Regions from separate parts of the Arthrobacter sp. B2060 genome, predicted to be linked through region 2. Evidence: predicted binding sites of a transcription regulator. Region 2 holds the regulator's gene; the other holds the start of a gene.

Region 1 (7,136 bases), on a different contig from region 2:
GCGGTCGGCGGTAATGGGGGAGAGTGACAGCGGGGGTTCCCAGCCGTTGGCGAGTTCTTCGAGGAGTGCACGCCGGTCGCTCAGAGGCAGGTCCCTTGCGTCATGTCCGGCCACGGCCAGGACGTCGAAGGCAACATAGTTGGCAGGCGCTGCCATGACCAGCGCAGGCAGGGTCTTTGGTCCTGCGCCCAGGCGCTGCTGCAAGGCGTCGAAGTTCAGCCGTCCCTGGCTCCAGACCACGGCTTCGCCGTCGATCACACATCCCGGTGGGACGGCCGCAGCGACCGCTGAGCAGAGTTCAGGGAAGTACCCTGTCAGTTCCTTGCCTTGCCGGGACCACAGTGTGGCGCCGTGGTCATCCCTGACTGCAACACATCTATACCCATCCCACTTGGGTTCAAACAGTAGAGTTCCGTGTGATGCGTCACCGCTTGGCATCTTGGCGATGGCGCGGGCCAGCGCGACTTTTACCGGCGGGGCGAGCCCAGCCGGTAGCCCGGCTACGTAGTCCATGGCCCCTACGCTACGCACAGCCTGGCTCAGATGTCAGTGATGGCCTCCAGCAACCACTGCTCAGCGAGGGGATCGCGACGCAGTTCAAAGGTCCGAAGCGGCGAGTTCGACCCGCCGAGACGAACCTGAACACGCCAGTGTTCGATGTCTACAACATTGCCGACGCCGACGGGCCCGCTTCGGCGGGTTTCCCACCACGAGTCCCTGGTAAACCAGTGCACCGGCTCGGCTGCCACTGCCCAAATTTTCCCGTCGTAGCGGACAGCCAGGGGAGTGTCGGCGATGGTGAACCTGACGTCCACCGGGGTGTTGAGGTTGGGGCTTCGTGAGTGATGGTCATGTGCTTGTTTTCTTCCTGGGTGGTGCAAAGAGCAACCGTTTAGGCGGCTTTGACGAGGGGGAGCTCGTCCCAGTGAGTGGTGTATCTGGGGGAGAGCATGTCGCGTTTCATGGTCCAGTCCGGCCCGCCCCGGATCCCGCCGTGGCCCAGGCCGATGGAGCCGCGCCCGTACCGTCGGGTGACGTCTTCGAGCAGGGTGCCGATGTGGCGTTCCTCGTGGGGGTTTTCGAACAGTGACAGGGGTGCCTGGTTGCCGGTGGGGCGCAGGTCGGTGACCATGATCCCTGCCCTGGCGTACCGGACGCCCTCAACAATCCGGGGCAGGAGGGCGTGGCCGGCTTTGGTGAGGATCACCGGGTCAGCGGTGGGCATAGGCAACGGCACACACACTGAGGGGTAGGAGGTGTCGTTGGGGTTGAAGTGCGAGGTTCCGGCGAACGCGGTCAGGACCTTGGCCTGCAGCCCGTGTTTGGCCAGCCGCGCCGATGCCTGCTGCCCGTAAACACTCATGACTTGGCGGATCCCGGCCGCGGTGGTGATGGGTTTGGCGAAGGACCGGGAGAAGATCAGCTGGTCCCGCCCGATCCTTTCTTCTTCCATTGGGATGCAGGGGGTGCCCTGCAGTTCCAGGACGGTGCGCATCATCACGACCGAGAACTTGTCCCGGATCGCGACGGGGTCGGTCCGGACCAGATCGGCGATGGTGAAGATGCCCATCACGTTCAGCCGCCTGGTCAGCCGTCCGGCGATGCCCCACACCTCCTCGACGGACAGCCGGCCCAGCAACGCGTCCCGCTCAGGTGCGGGGACGGACTCCCAGTGGCAGACCCCGCCGAAAGCGGGGTTGTGTTTAGCCCACTTGTTGGCCAGCTTCGCCAGCGTCTTCGTCGGTGCGATTCCGACGCAGACCGGCACGCCGACGTTCCGGCGGACCGCGGCCTTCATTGCCCGGCCCAGCGCGAGCAGCTCGTCCGGGGAGCCTTTGACGCCGAGAAAGGCTTCGTCGATGCTGTAGACCTCCAGCCAGGCCGAGTACCGGCCCAGCAGCTCCATCACCCTGGCGCTGATGTCCCCGTACAGTTCGTAGTTGCTGGACAGTGCGACCAGGCCCCATTCCTTCGCCCGTGGGGCGAGCTTGAACCAGGGATCGCCCATCGCGATCCCGAGGGCCTTGGCCTCGGGGGAGCGGGTGACAGCGCAGCCGTCGTTGTTGGACAGCACGATCACCGGCTTGCCTTCCAGGGAAGGGTTGAACGCCCGCTCCGCGGATGCGTAGAAGCAGTTCACATCCACGTGCGCGATCTGCGGCATGTGCCGCATCAGTGCCGGCTTAGACATGGTGCAGGCACCTGGTGGCGACGCCCCACACGGTCAGCTCCGACAGCGCAGGGACGCGGATGTCCGGGTACTTGGGGTTCTCCGCCTGTAGCACCACGCCCGTGGCGGTGATGCGCAGCCGCTTGATGGTCAGCTCCCCGTCCAGGACGGCGACGACGACCGAACCGTCGGTGGGTTCCAGGGCCCGGTTGACGATCAGTTCGTCACCGTCGCTGATTCCGGCGCCCTCCATCGAGTCCCCGGTCACCCGCACGACATAGGTGCTGGTGATGTCTTTGATCAGGTGCTCGTTCAGGTCGATACGGCCGTCGAAGTAGTCCTGCGCCGGGGACGGGTACCCAGCAGCGACCGGTACCGGGGAGACCAGCACCGACAACAATGAGACTCCCGCGTCTACCACACGGGGACCAATGACAACGCCCACAACACACCCTAATTCGAATATATGTTCGATATTTAAGTGTAGCGGGAGGGCGGACAATGTAGCGGGATCAATCTAAACTAGTGTGCTCATGGAGGGCTGCTGCGATGCGCGGCGTAGCAGCAGACACACAGCCTCAGTTCGCGGTGATCCTGGCTCTTCAGTGTGGTGTATCAGGAAAATCTGGACGCGCTTTGGGTTTTCAGATTCAAGTGCAATTGCCGTCATCCACTGGGGGTGGCAGTGAATCCAAGCGCGCCGTCGAAGTCTGACGGCGCGGTATTACTCCGGCTGTTCCTTGGACAGGGCGATGATCCAGTCCTCAGTCTGTTCGCCTGTTAACTTGTTGAGTGTGATCCTCGCCTTGGCGGCGGCAATCTGGACCTTCCGCTCCGCGGGGGTTACTGATGCCGGCCGACGTGACGGTGCAATCTCATCCGTTTCGGCGTGGGAAGGTCTGCTGTTTTTTACCAGCCGTGCCATGGCGATCGTCGACCTTCTACCTGTAGATGCCGTGATTGGTTCTCTTCTTTGTCGCGTGGTGTTCCGGGGTCGTCCACCCACTTGGCTGAATCACGTAAGCAGTGAGGAGGATCCTGCCCCGGCTTTCGCCTGTCGGGTCCGCTCTTCCACGGGGCCTTCCGCGCTAATCTTCGGCTGCGACCGCTATTCCCGCGTAACGCGTTTGCTCTGGGCCTAGGGCCACTTCGGACTCCACATAGGATGAACGGGTGACCGACGAAAGCAAGAAGCGCCGCTTCCTGACCATCGAGCAGGCCGCGGAGGAGCTGAATGTCTCCGACAGCCAGATCCGGGCCCTGCTAAAAACGGGCGAGTTGCGCGGCATCCAGGTCGGCGGCCGCGGAGTGTGGCGCATCGGGGCCACCGACCTCGAAGACTTCATAACTGACGCATACCGCCGCACCGCCGAGCGTATTGCCACAGGTGAGTTGAAAGACGGCGGGGGCCCCGAAGATTAGCCCGGTGTGAAAGCCCATCCATCCGCTGTGCGTAGCGGCGACTAATACCTGGCCGGGCCAAGGCGCCCATCCGAAATCGTCGTTTTTCTACCCCACTGAGATCCGAGGACAACGTTGGATACCGCTGAATGGGCTCTTGAGCTAACCGACACTTTGACACACTCGGGTCATGGACTAGTGCAGATGACGGTGGCAACCTTCCGGGATGTGGCGTACAGGGACGAAATCATTGAAACCGCCAGGGGCGTTACTGCGGCGGCGGGCTGGCCACTCTACGAACTCTCAGCAAGGAGCGTGGAGCCCGACCCGTCAGTATTGCCTGAAGCGGGTTTCGTGATTCTGCGCGACGTAGACGCACCCCTTCCAATGGCCGTTCCCGTGCTCATTGGCGCCTTCCAGCATCTTGTGCAAAGAGATCTCCCTGTCGGGCTGCTCGTTGTTGCGACGACGCGAGGGATCAGGGCGCTTCGACTCCATCAGGGCTTGGGTTTCCTCAGCCGCGCGGAAACCTTGACTCAAACTTAAGCATGTCGCGGGCACGCGGCTGCTTCCAGTGGCTGGGATTCCTCGAAGGCCAGTCCAGACCTCGCCCAGCTGGAACTAGGCCCAGAGCACGTAGTGGTCCGAGATCCGCCAGGCGCTTTCGTTCTTCGTAAGCCCGGTCAAAACGTAAGGGATGAAGTCGAAGGACCGGGCCCGCTGGTTGTAGGCGATGCCGTCCAGCAGCGGGGTGCCGTCGGCTCCGAGAACCAGGCGATCTGGTCGTAGAAGCGGTTGGCACCGCTGTCATCGAAGATGGTCCGTGGCACCGTATCTCACTTCCGTTGGCGGCCACAGGCCGGTGGCGACGAACGCCTCGTAGAGCGGGTCAGCCATGCGGTCCAGGTTGAAGTCGCCCAGGACCATCAGATTGTCGTTCCAGTCGTTGGGGCGGTCTGCCCGTGCCCTCATCCACTGCTCGAAGGCGGTCACTTCCGGGAAGCGCTCTGCGGCGTTCCTGCCCCCGAGCACGTGCACCGAAGCCAGCGTGAACTCTGTGCCGGCCCGGCTGACGCTGCCGAAGTGGCCAGGCTCGTGTCCAAGCTTCACCCCGGCGGCGCAGGCCGCTTCATTGCCGTTGAACCTACCCTCCGAAAGGTCGTGGCGGCATGATCGCCAAGTACCGCAAGTACCGTGCAAAAGTCCATGCCGACGGCGTCAAACCCCTGACCTTCACCGAGTGGCTCCTGGGCCGTATCGCCGGCCGCCTGCTGGTCAGCGTCGCCACCATGGCAGCCAAGCGAAAAGACTTTGCATCGCTGAACAGCGCCCTGCTCACCGTCTGGGCTGGAAATCGCAGCGATCGCAGCCAAGCCCTGATCACTGAAGTTTCCCCCGCCGAGCTGCGCCAAGCCATCAAGGAAGGACGCCTCCGCCTTGTCCTCGACCCGCAAACCCCGTAGCCGCCGCCAGACCCTCGCCGCCATCGCGCGGCGCGGGAGTGACATCATCTCGCTGAACCGAGCAATGGCCGCGAGCATGCTCCTCCGGGAGGGCTCGGGGACGCCACAGCCCGGTGATCTTGCCCGGGCACTACGTGAAGGCCGTGTCACGATCGTAATCGCCCCTGCTGACCCGCCGGAGGATGACATCGCGGCGGCGTGATCTATAGGTTGCAACAGGGTTTCTCTAGGTTGCCGCGCTTATCCTCCGCTGATGTGGCAATCCGGCCGCACTGACGGAAGGGACGATCGTGAAGAAGACCATTGGCATGCTTGCTCTCGTTATCCTGACGCTTACTCAGGCCTTGGTTGCCTCAGTTCCAAGCAGCGCCGCGACAAGTGTCACCAAGATAAAATCATTCGGCCAGGCCTCCATCGCCGAGTTTGTCAATGTTGAGGGGTGCATCAGAACCCAAATCGAAGTTTTTGCAAATGTCAGCGAAGTCAAGGGGTCGTCCGCACCCGAAAAAATTGCGGCCGTTGCCGTGACCAGGCTAAATCAGTGCACGAACCTCTTGGAGGTTTTGGGTTTCGGGCAAACAACTGATTTCTCATTAGTGACAGAGAAGAGTCTCTCGTCCTCAACACTGAGCGTGTCTCTTCCAATCTCGAACATCCTCGTAGGGACATCGTCACTGATGACTCTGAACCTCGATTTTGCTGCGACTCCTGGGAGGGTGCAGACCGTGACAAGCGACAAATTTGAAGTCGAGGGAGTGGTGTTCGCTTCCAAGGCGTCAGTTGCCAGCCGGGCCGCCGTGGCTACCGGAACGGCCGTTCTGGGTTCGGAGGTCATCCTGGACCCTAGTACTCCATCGCAGACGGCGAGCATCAACCAGGCGAGGACACAGGAAGGGACACGAGTGACGGGACAGCCGTAACCGCTGGGCCTCGGAGGTCTGGGTTCTGTGGGACCCCGAGGCTCGGAAGGTGGCTCCCAAACACAGCGCGTTCGTCTCCGTCGTCCCCTCGAGGTCCCCGCGGCGTAAAGCCCACACGGGGCTCGGCTACGCCAGGTCAGCCATCACCGGCCGGCTCTACAGCGGCGTGGCTAAGGAGGACATGTCGATCCTCCAGCTGGACCCGGTCACCGGCGAATACACCCTGCTCCACGACATCCCCAAGGGCACCCTCAAATCCCAGCTGCCCTGGTAGCGGAAAGAAGCCATGCACCCCTTCTCCAACCTCCGTGTCATCCGCTCCGAAGCGGAACTTGAAGCCGTCGCAATCGACTCGCTTGTCTGCCCGGCCTACTTTCTGGGCAGCATTTACGAGAAGGCCGCCCCGCACAAGTGGGTGGAGCCAGGGTGCGAGGACAGCATCCCGACCGCCGCCGTGTGGGAGGTTATGACCGGGTCCTACGACGGTCTCGTTATGGATGAGGGCCGCGAGGTGTGGGTCCTTATCGATGCCGCCGCGCCGAAGCTGGTCCGCCCGCCCCCCGAGAAGTCCCCGGACTACGCCACCCGCGTTCAGCTGCGCACCGCAGAGTTCATGGTCCACCACACCCTCGAAGAAACCCAGCAGGCCATGGAGGACTCGGTCGGGGACGGCGTCGCCGTCGGGCACACCAACATCTGGAAACGCCCCCGTGACGGCTACGAGTACCGTTCGATCGTCCACATCAAGGCCGGCACCGCCGTGGCGACTTTCCCTTGAAGTCAGCCACCGCCGCTACGATGTGATCCACAGCGACTGCTGTACCGAGGGTTAGAAGTCCTGTGCGGAGGACCGAAACGCGCGGGCGTCTCCGGCCAGCGCAATGATCTCCCTCTGGGTCTGCGCCAGGGAGCCGTTGGGTGAGGGCTGCCGGGTTGTTCAGGGCCTCATGCAGGGCTACCCACAGCGGGTTCAGCTCGGAGCCGTCAATGAGCAGGTCCACTCCGGTGGCATCCTCAAACGAAGGCCCTCCAGTCGGCAAGCACAGTGTTCTTGTCGGCGTAGCCGAACTTCCCGAAGTCTTCAGGCGTCGCTTCGAACTCCTCCCCGTTTTCGAGGCGGACAATCATCGTGGCCTTTACCGGGCGCTCATATGTAGGGGTCGTCATGGTAGCCACGTGTGC
Region 2 (7,136 bases):
CCGCCAGCAGGCCTGCAAGCCCCATCAGGACGATGGACCACATCTAGGCGTCCGCAGCGGGCGTTGCAGCCGCCGGCGTCGTCTCGGCGGCAGGCACTGCTTCCGCTCCGGTCCGGCCGTGCGGGTGGCGGAGGCCGTTCACCCAGTTCCGGAGGAGCCGCGCGCCGGCATCGCCCGACTTTTCCGGGTGAAACTGCGTGGCGCAGAGCGGCCCGTTTTCCACAGCGGCAATGAAGGGCCCGCCGTGTTCCGACCAGGTCACGAGAGGTGCCGCCATGCGCGGCTGCACGACTTCGAAGTCCCAGGTCTGCACGCCGTAGGAGTGCACGAAATAGAAACGATCGTTTTCCACACCCTGGAAGAGCTTGGAACCGTTCGGAACCTTGACCGTGTTCCATCCCATGTGCGGAACGACGTCGGCAGGGAGGAGTTCGACCTTGCCTGGCCACTCCCCCATGCCCTCGGCTTCGGTCCCGTGTTCCACGCCGGCTTCGAAGAGCACCTGAAGGCCCACGCAGATGCCGAGGACGGGTCTGCCGCCCGCGACACGGCGGCCTATCATGCGGATGGCGTCGACGGCTTTCAGTTCGCGCATGACGGTTTCAAAGGCGCCGACTCCGGGAACCACCAGGCCGTCGGCATTGAGGACGTCCTCCGGCTTCGAGCTCAGGATCACCTCAGCGCCGGCCCGCTCGAGGGCACGCACAGCAGACCGGACGTTGCCTGAACCGTAGTCCAGGACAGTAACGGTGGGCTTTCCCTCGGGCGACGCCGGCTTGACGGTGGCCGAGGGGTCGATGATGGCGCCGTCCTTCAGGATCTTGCCGGTCACAATGCCCCCTTGGTGGACGGAATACCCTCAACGCGCGGGTCGGGCTCGACGGCGGCGCGCAGTGCCCTTGCAAAGGCCTTGAACTGGGCTTCGACGATGTGGTGCGGGTCGCGGCCGGCGATGACGTTCATGTGGAGGCAGATGCCGGCGTGCAGCGTGATGGCCTCGAAGACGTGCCGCGTGAGCGAACCGGTGAAGTGGCCGCCGATGAGGTGGTATTCCTGGCCCGCCGGTTCCCCGCCGTGGACCAGATAGGGCCTGCCGGACACGTCGACAACGGCGTGGGCAAGTGCCTCGTCCAGCGGCACGGTGGCTTCGCCGAAGCGGCGGATGCCGGCTTTGTTGCCAAGGGCGGTCCGCAGTACTTCGCCGAACGTGATGGCCACATCCTCCACGGTGTGGTGCACATCGATGTGGATGTCGCCGGTGGCCTTGACCGTCATGTCGATGAGTGAGTGCTTGCACAGTGCGGTCAGCATGTGGTCGTAGAACGGGACGGAGGTGCTGATGTCTGAAACGCCGGTGCCGTCGAGGTTGATCTCCACCAGAACGGAAGATTCGCTGGTGGCACGCTCGAGGCGTGCTGTGCGGGCCTCGGCAGCCTTGATTCCGGTGTCGCTCATAGTGATAGGTGTCCTTTTGACGCAGGAAGGGTGCAGACGTTGCGGGGGTCTACCTCAAGTTTAGGCCGGAAGAGCAGCCTGCCTCGCCAGGATGCGTTCCAGCGCTTCCAGGAAGGCTGTGGTTTCCGTCTCAGTGCCGGCCGTGACGCGCAGGTGGCCGGGGATGCCGACATCCCTGATCAGGACACCGGAATCCAGCAGGGCCTGCCAGACCTCGTGCGGGTTCTCGAGGCCGCCGAAGAAGACGTAGTTCGAGTCCGAGGCGGCCGGTCGAAGCCCCATCCTGGTGAGTTCGGTGACGATCCTGTCGCGCTGCTGCTTGATGTCCTCAACGTCGGCCATGAGCGCCTCGCGGTGCCGCAGCGCCGCCAGTGCGGTGGCCTGGGTGACGGCGGACAGGTGGTACGGGAGACGGACGAGGCGCAGGGCGTCTGCCACCTCGGGGGCGGCGGCCATGTATCCAAGACGGGCGCCCGCCAGGGCGAACGCCTTGCTCATGGTCCGGGACACAATGAGCCGCTCCCGCCCCGGCAGCAGGGTAAGCGCGCTGGGAGTGCCGTCGTGGGCGAACTCGTGGTACGCCTCGTCGACGATGACGATGGTCCGGCTGGATTCGCCGGCCTCATAGACGGCTTCCACGACGTCCAGCCCCAGACCGGTGCCGGTGGGGTTGTTTGGTGAGCACAGGAACACGACGTTCGGCCGCAGCTCCCGGACCTGGCGGGCCGCGGACTCGGCGCTCAGGCCATAGTCCTCCGCACGCTGTCCGACGATGTATTCGGTATCTGTTCCGCTGGCCAGCAAGGGGTACATGGAGTACGTGGGCGGGAAGCCCAGCGCCGTTCGGCCCGGCCCGCCGAACGCCTGGAGTATCTGCTGGAGGACTTCGTTGGAGCCGTTGGCCGCCCAGATGTTGTCGGCGGAGAGGCCGTGGCCCAGGTATTCCGCCAGGGCCTCCCGGAGTTCGGTGAATTCCCGGTCGGGGTAGCGGTTGAGTCCCGCCGCCGCCTCAGTGACGGCCTCGGATATCGCGGCCCTGACATCGGCCGGCACCCCGTGGGTGTTCTCATTGACGTTAAGGAGGATCGGCACCTCGAGCTGCGGCGCCCCGTAAGGCGTCAGCCCCCGCAAATTGGTGCGCAGGGGAAGTCGGTTCAGTCGCTCAAGCTGGTCAGTCACTTGGACAGTTTAAGTGCCCCGGGCGGCGAGCGGGAAACTGTGACGGGTAAGGCCGACCGGCCGTGACGGATCGGTACCTATTTGGACGGGACGAACAGCTGCTGTCCCGGCATGACCTTGCCGTTGTCCAGGTTGTTTAGCTGGACAATATCCGCGATGACGTCCCGCGGGTCCCTGTCCGGGTCCACGCTGCCGGCAATGGCCCACAGCGATTCCCCTGGCTGCACCGTCACGGAGACGGTCTCCGTCACCGACAGACCGCCGGCGGTGTCGGCAGCCTTGGCCGGTGAGTTGAACAGGCCGGCGAGTGACAGGAGCAGTGCCGCCAGCAGTACCAGCGGCAGTCCGATCAGGACGATCCGCCCGCGGCGGGTGAGCCGCAGGCGCGGCGGCTTGCCTGACGGCCCGCCTGGCCGCCCGCCGGCATGCGGGCCCTGCAGGCCTTGGGTGGCCTGCCGGCTCTGGGGGCTGCGCCGCTTCTCGGGACGGTAATGGTGACCTGCTGTTGTAGCTGACATGAACTGAGCCCTCCTGGACCATTCTGTGCTGCCCGTGTGCCCGGTCCGCCGGACATACGCCGGAATCTTCGAATAACCGGACTGCTTCGCAGCTGAACTAGAACACATGTTCGAACTTTGCTTCTCCATTTTTAGCACCTATCAACGAACAAAGTCGAGACTCGCTAGAACAAATGTTTGAAAAAGCTTTATGGCTGGCCTACGTTGGAAATCAAAGAACAACCACTTCTGCAGTTGATCAGCAGGGTCTGACATTTCAGGCCGGAAGTTCCCGGCAACTGCAGCCACGCAAGCCGGGAGGAACGAAAGGCGTTGGCGAACATGGCAGCACAAGCCTCCGACGGCAAAGCCACCCAGCGCAGCCAGCGGTCCCGGACAGCACCCAAGGGACTCACTGTCCGCCAGAAGAAGATCCTGGAAACCATCCAGCGCTCGGTCAATGACAACGGATACCCTCCCTCCATGCGGGAGATCGGGGACACGGTTGGCCTGGCCAGCCTGTCCAGCGTCACCCACCAGCTCTCACAGCTCGAGAAGCTCGGATATCTGCGGCGCGATCCCAAACGTCCCCGGGCCATGGAAGTCCTCATGCCCCTGACGCTCGACGCCGGAGTCCCCAAATCTGCAGGCGCCGAGAAGGAAGCCAGACTGCACAGCGTGGGCGGTGCCTCCGTTACGGAGTTGCCCAGCGCCACAGACACGGCCCTCGTTCCGCTGGTCGGCAGGATCGCAGCCGGCGGCCCCATCCTCGCCGACCAGATGGTGGAGGACCTCATGCCGCTGCCCCGCCAGCTCGTTGGCCACGGGGAACTGTTCATGCTGAGAGTCGCCGGGGACTCCATGGTGGACGCCGCGATCTGCGACGGTGACTGGGTGGTGGTGCGGCGCCAAAGCGACGCCGCCAACGGCGACATCGTGGCCGCGCTGCTGGACGACGAAGCAACCGTCAAGACCTTCCGGCAGCGGGACGGCCACACCTGGCTGCTTCCCCAGAACACCCAGTACGAGCCCATCCTGGGCGACCACGCCGTGGTCATGGGCAAGGTCGTGTCCGTCCTGCGTTCGCTGTAGGTCACCACACGCTGTAGGTCACAGCCCGCTTTCGGTTCCGGCCCGCCCCAGGTTCCGGGCCGCCGTCAACGAGTCCCCCGGACTACCGCGCTCCGGCGAGCCTTTCCAGCGCCGCCACGGCGATCTTGCGGTCCGTCGTGGGCCAGAACGGCGGGAGCGCCGCGCGGAGAAACCCGCCGTAGCGTTCTGTCGAAAGGCGCGAATCCAGGACTGCCACCACGCCCTTGTCGTCCGTGGACCGGATGAGTCGTCCGGCGCCCTGCGCGAGACGGATCGCGGCATGGGTGGCCGACACCGACATGAAGCCGTTGCCGCCTGCCTGGGCCACGGCCCGGGAGCGTGCCGTCATCAGGGGGTCGTCGGGCCGCGGGAACGGAATCCTGTCGATGACCACCAGCCGGCACGAACCGCCGGGAACATCAACACCCTGCCACAGGGACATGGTGCCGAACAGGCAGGTGTCGGGTTCGTCGGCGAACTGCTTTACCAGTGCGGTCATGGTTGAGTCGCCTTGGCAGAGCACGCTGACGTCCAGGCGGGGGCGCAGCGCCTCGGCAGCATCCTCGGCGGCCCGGCGGGACGAGAAGAGGCACAGCGCTCCCCCGCCGGAGGCGCGGATCAGCGTTTCCAGTTCGTCGAGAGCTTCCGGCGAGGTCCCCCTGCCCGGCTTGGGCAGGTGCCCGGCCACGTACAGGATGCCCTGCTTCGGGTAGTCGAAGGGGGACCCGACGTCCACGCCAGTCCAGCTTGGGGCGCCTTCGCCCAGGAGACCGAGTCCGCCTGCGGCGGGTTCGAACGCGGAGCCGATTGCCAGCGTGGCGGAGGTCAGGACCACGGTGTGGCCTTCGAACAGGCCCTCCCGGAGGCGCCCGGCAACACTCAGGGGTGCGATGTTGATCAGGGCGGGCTGCGTGTCGTCGGGTGCCGAATAGCCCTGTTGCGGGTCAAAGGTGCTGTTCCGAGAAAACCACACCACCTCGCGGTTCTCGCGCGCGGCGAGCAGCCGTTCACACAGCTCCAGGATGACGAGGAGGCGGGACCGCGCGAGTTGCCGCCCGCCGTCGACCGCGTTGTTGCTGTCCCCTTTGGAATCGGACAGCGCCGCCCGGCACGCCTCGCGAAGCTGGTCCACGCAGTCGAGTTGCTCCGTGTTGAGTCCGTTCGGAAGCAGCCCGCTGGGAACGCCGGTGAGGGCAAGTTCAAGGTTGGCCGCGGCGTTGTTGAGGGCATCCACGGTAATGCCTGTGTGCTTGCGGGCGCCCGAGGCTGCGGCATGCACCATGGCGACAGACAACTGCCCGGAAACAGCGCCGGTGACACGGTCCTGGAGCTCGTGGGCCTCGTCCACCACCACAACGTCGTACTCCGGCAGGACGGCCAGGCCCTCGAAGGCGCTGACGGCGAGCATGGCATGGTTGGTCACCACGACATCGGCCTCGGCGGCTTCGTGCCGGGCCAGTTCACTGAAGCATTCCTCGGCGAGGGGGCACTTCTGCGCGCCGAGGCATTCCATGGACGTGACAGAGACCTGCCTCCAGGCACGGTCGGTCACGCCCGGGAGGAGTTCGTCGCGGTCCCCCGTGGTGGTCTTTTCCGCCCATTCGCGGAGCCGGACCACCTCTTTGCCGAGCTGTGAAGACGGTCCGCCCATCGCCGCGGCGAAGTGCGGGACGCTGGTGTCCTCGCCCAGCGAAAAGAGCTGCCCTTCGGAGGGCTCCTCGGACGGGAACCCGCCTTCGAGCTTGTGCCGGCACACGTAGTTGGCGCGGCCCTTGACGAGAGCCACCTTCACCGGCCTGTCCAGCGCCGGGGTGATGTTCTTCAGCAACCGCGGCAGGTCCCGGCCCACGATCTGCGTCTGCAGCGCCAGGGTGGCAGTGGAGACGAGGGTGGGCTTGTCGCTCTCGAGCGAATGGGCGATCAGCGGGATCAGGTAGGCCAGCGACTTGCCGGTGCCCGTACCCGCCTGGACCAGCAGGTGGTCGCCGGTTTCAATCGCCCGCGCCACCTGACGCGCCATCTCGTGCTGGCCGGTGCGGCTTTGTCCGCCCATGGCTGCCACGGCACGGTCGAGGAGCCCGAGGACGAACTCCTCGCCGGCCGTGGCACCGGCGGGCTTTGCGGCCTGCTCAGTCATTGCTGATGAAGGATTCCAGTTCAGCCGCGAGGCCTTCCCGGACCATGACCACGGCGCGGGTGCCGCCCTCTTCGTGATCCATGCTCAGGATCTCCGCGTCGGAGTCGTGGAGTTTGCTGATCAGGTCGCCGCGGTGGTACGGCACCAGCAGTTCCAGCTTGACGTTCGGCCGCGGGATGCCGTCGCTGATCGCCTTCAGCAGTTCCTGGATTCCCTGGCCGGTTCGGGCAGACACCACCACGTGGCGCGGTTCGCGCTGCTTGAGGCGCTCCACGACGAACGGATCGGCGGCGTCGGCCTTGTTGAGCACGATAATCTCGGGCACCTTGCGGGCGTCCACTTCGGAGAACACCGAGCGCACGGCGGCGATCTGGCCCTCCGGATCGGGGTGGGAGACGTCCACCACGTGCAGGATGAGGTCCGCGTCCGCCACCTCCTCGAGCGTGGACCGGAATGCCTCCACCAGCTGCGTGGGAAGGGATCGGACAAAGCCGACAGTATCGGCCAGGGTGTAGCCCAGCCCGTCCGCCGTCTCCGCCTTGCGGACCGTGGGATCCAGCGTGGCGAACAGGGCATTCTCCACCAGGACTCCGGCGTCGGTGAGCCGGTTCAGCAGGGAGGACTTGCCCGCGTTCGTGTATCCCGCGATGGCCACAGAGGGAACTGCATTACGACGGCGGTTGGCCCGCTTGGTCTCGCGTGCCGGCTTCATCGCGGCGATCTCCCGGCGCAGCTTTGCCATCCGCGTGCGGATCCGGCGCCGGTCCAGTTCGATC

Evidence for each region. Region 2 encodes LexA, which represses DNA repair genes until DNA is damaged. Its sites were predicted from a motif close to TCGAACANNTGTTCGA; they were not measured.
Region 1: AC5RUM_RS00425 (LexA family protein) is a predicted target of LexA. The motif match lies at 2,629-2,644, and genes of this name have one in related genera.

The regions. Positions count from the first base shown of each region.
Region 1 covers NZ_JBNHFR010000001.1:71,267-78,402, reverse strand. Annotated here, with positions in the region: gene AC5RUM_RS00440 (ATP-dependent DNA ligase) at 1-513, opposite strand, end outside; gene AC5RUM_RS00435 (hypothetical protein) at 540-815, opposite strand; gene AC5RUM_RS00430 (Y-family DNA polymerase) at 893-2,191, opposite strand; gene AC5RUM_RS00425 (LexA family protein) at 2,184-2,615, opposite strand; gene AC5RUM_RS00420 (hypothetical protein) at 2,895-3,095, opposite strand; gene AC5RUM_RS00415 (helix-turn-helix domain-containing protein) at 3,344-3,592, shown strand; gene AC5RUM_RS00410 (hypothetical protein) at 4,379-4,681, opposite strand; gene AC5RUM_RS00405 (hypothetical protein) at 4,741-5,034, shown strand; gene AC5RUM_RS00400 (hypothetical protein) at 5,009-5,236, shown strand; gene AC5RUM_RS00395 (hypothetical protein) at 5,325-5,954, shown strand; gene AC5RUM_RS00390 (hypothetical protein) at 6,004-6,228, shown strand; gene AC5RUM_RS00385 (hypothetical protein) at 6,241-6,732, shown strand; gene AC5RUM_RS00380 (hypothetical protein) at 6,969-7,121, opposite strand.
Region 2 covers NZ_JBNHFR010000002.1:363,535-370,670, reverse strand. Annotated here, with positions in the region: gene AC5RUM_RS06500 (hypothetical protein) at 1-43, opposite strand, end outside; gene hisH (imidazole glycerol phosphate synthase subunit HisH) at 44-832, opposite strand; gene hisB (imidazoleglycerol-phosphate dehydratase HisB) at 829-1,455, opposite strand; gene AC5RUM_RS06485 (histidinol-phosphate transaminase) at 1,516-2,634, opposite strand; gene AC5RUM_RS06480 (LysM peptidoglycan-binding domain-containing protein) at 2,712-3,152, opposite strand; gene lexA (transcriptional repressor LexA) at 3,474-4,223, shown strand; gene AC5RUM_RS06470 (ATP-dependent DNA helicase) at 4,306-6,360, opposite strand; gene hflX (GTPase HflX) at 6,353-7,136, opposite strand, start outside.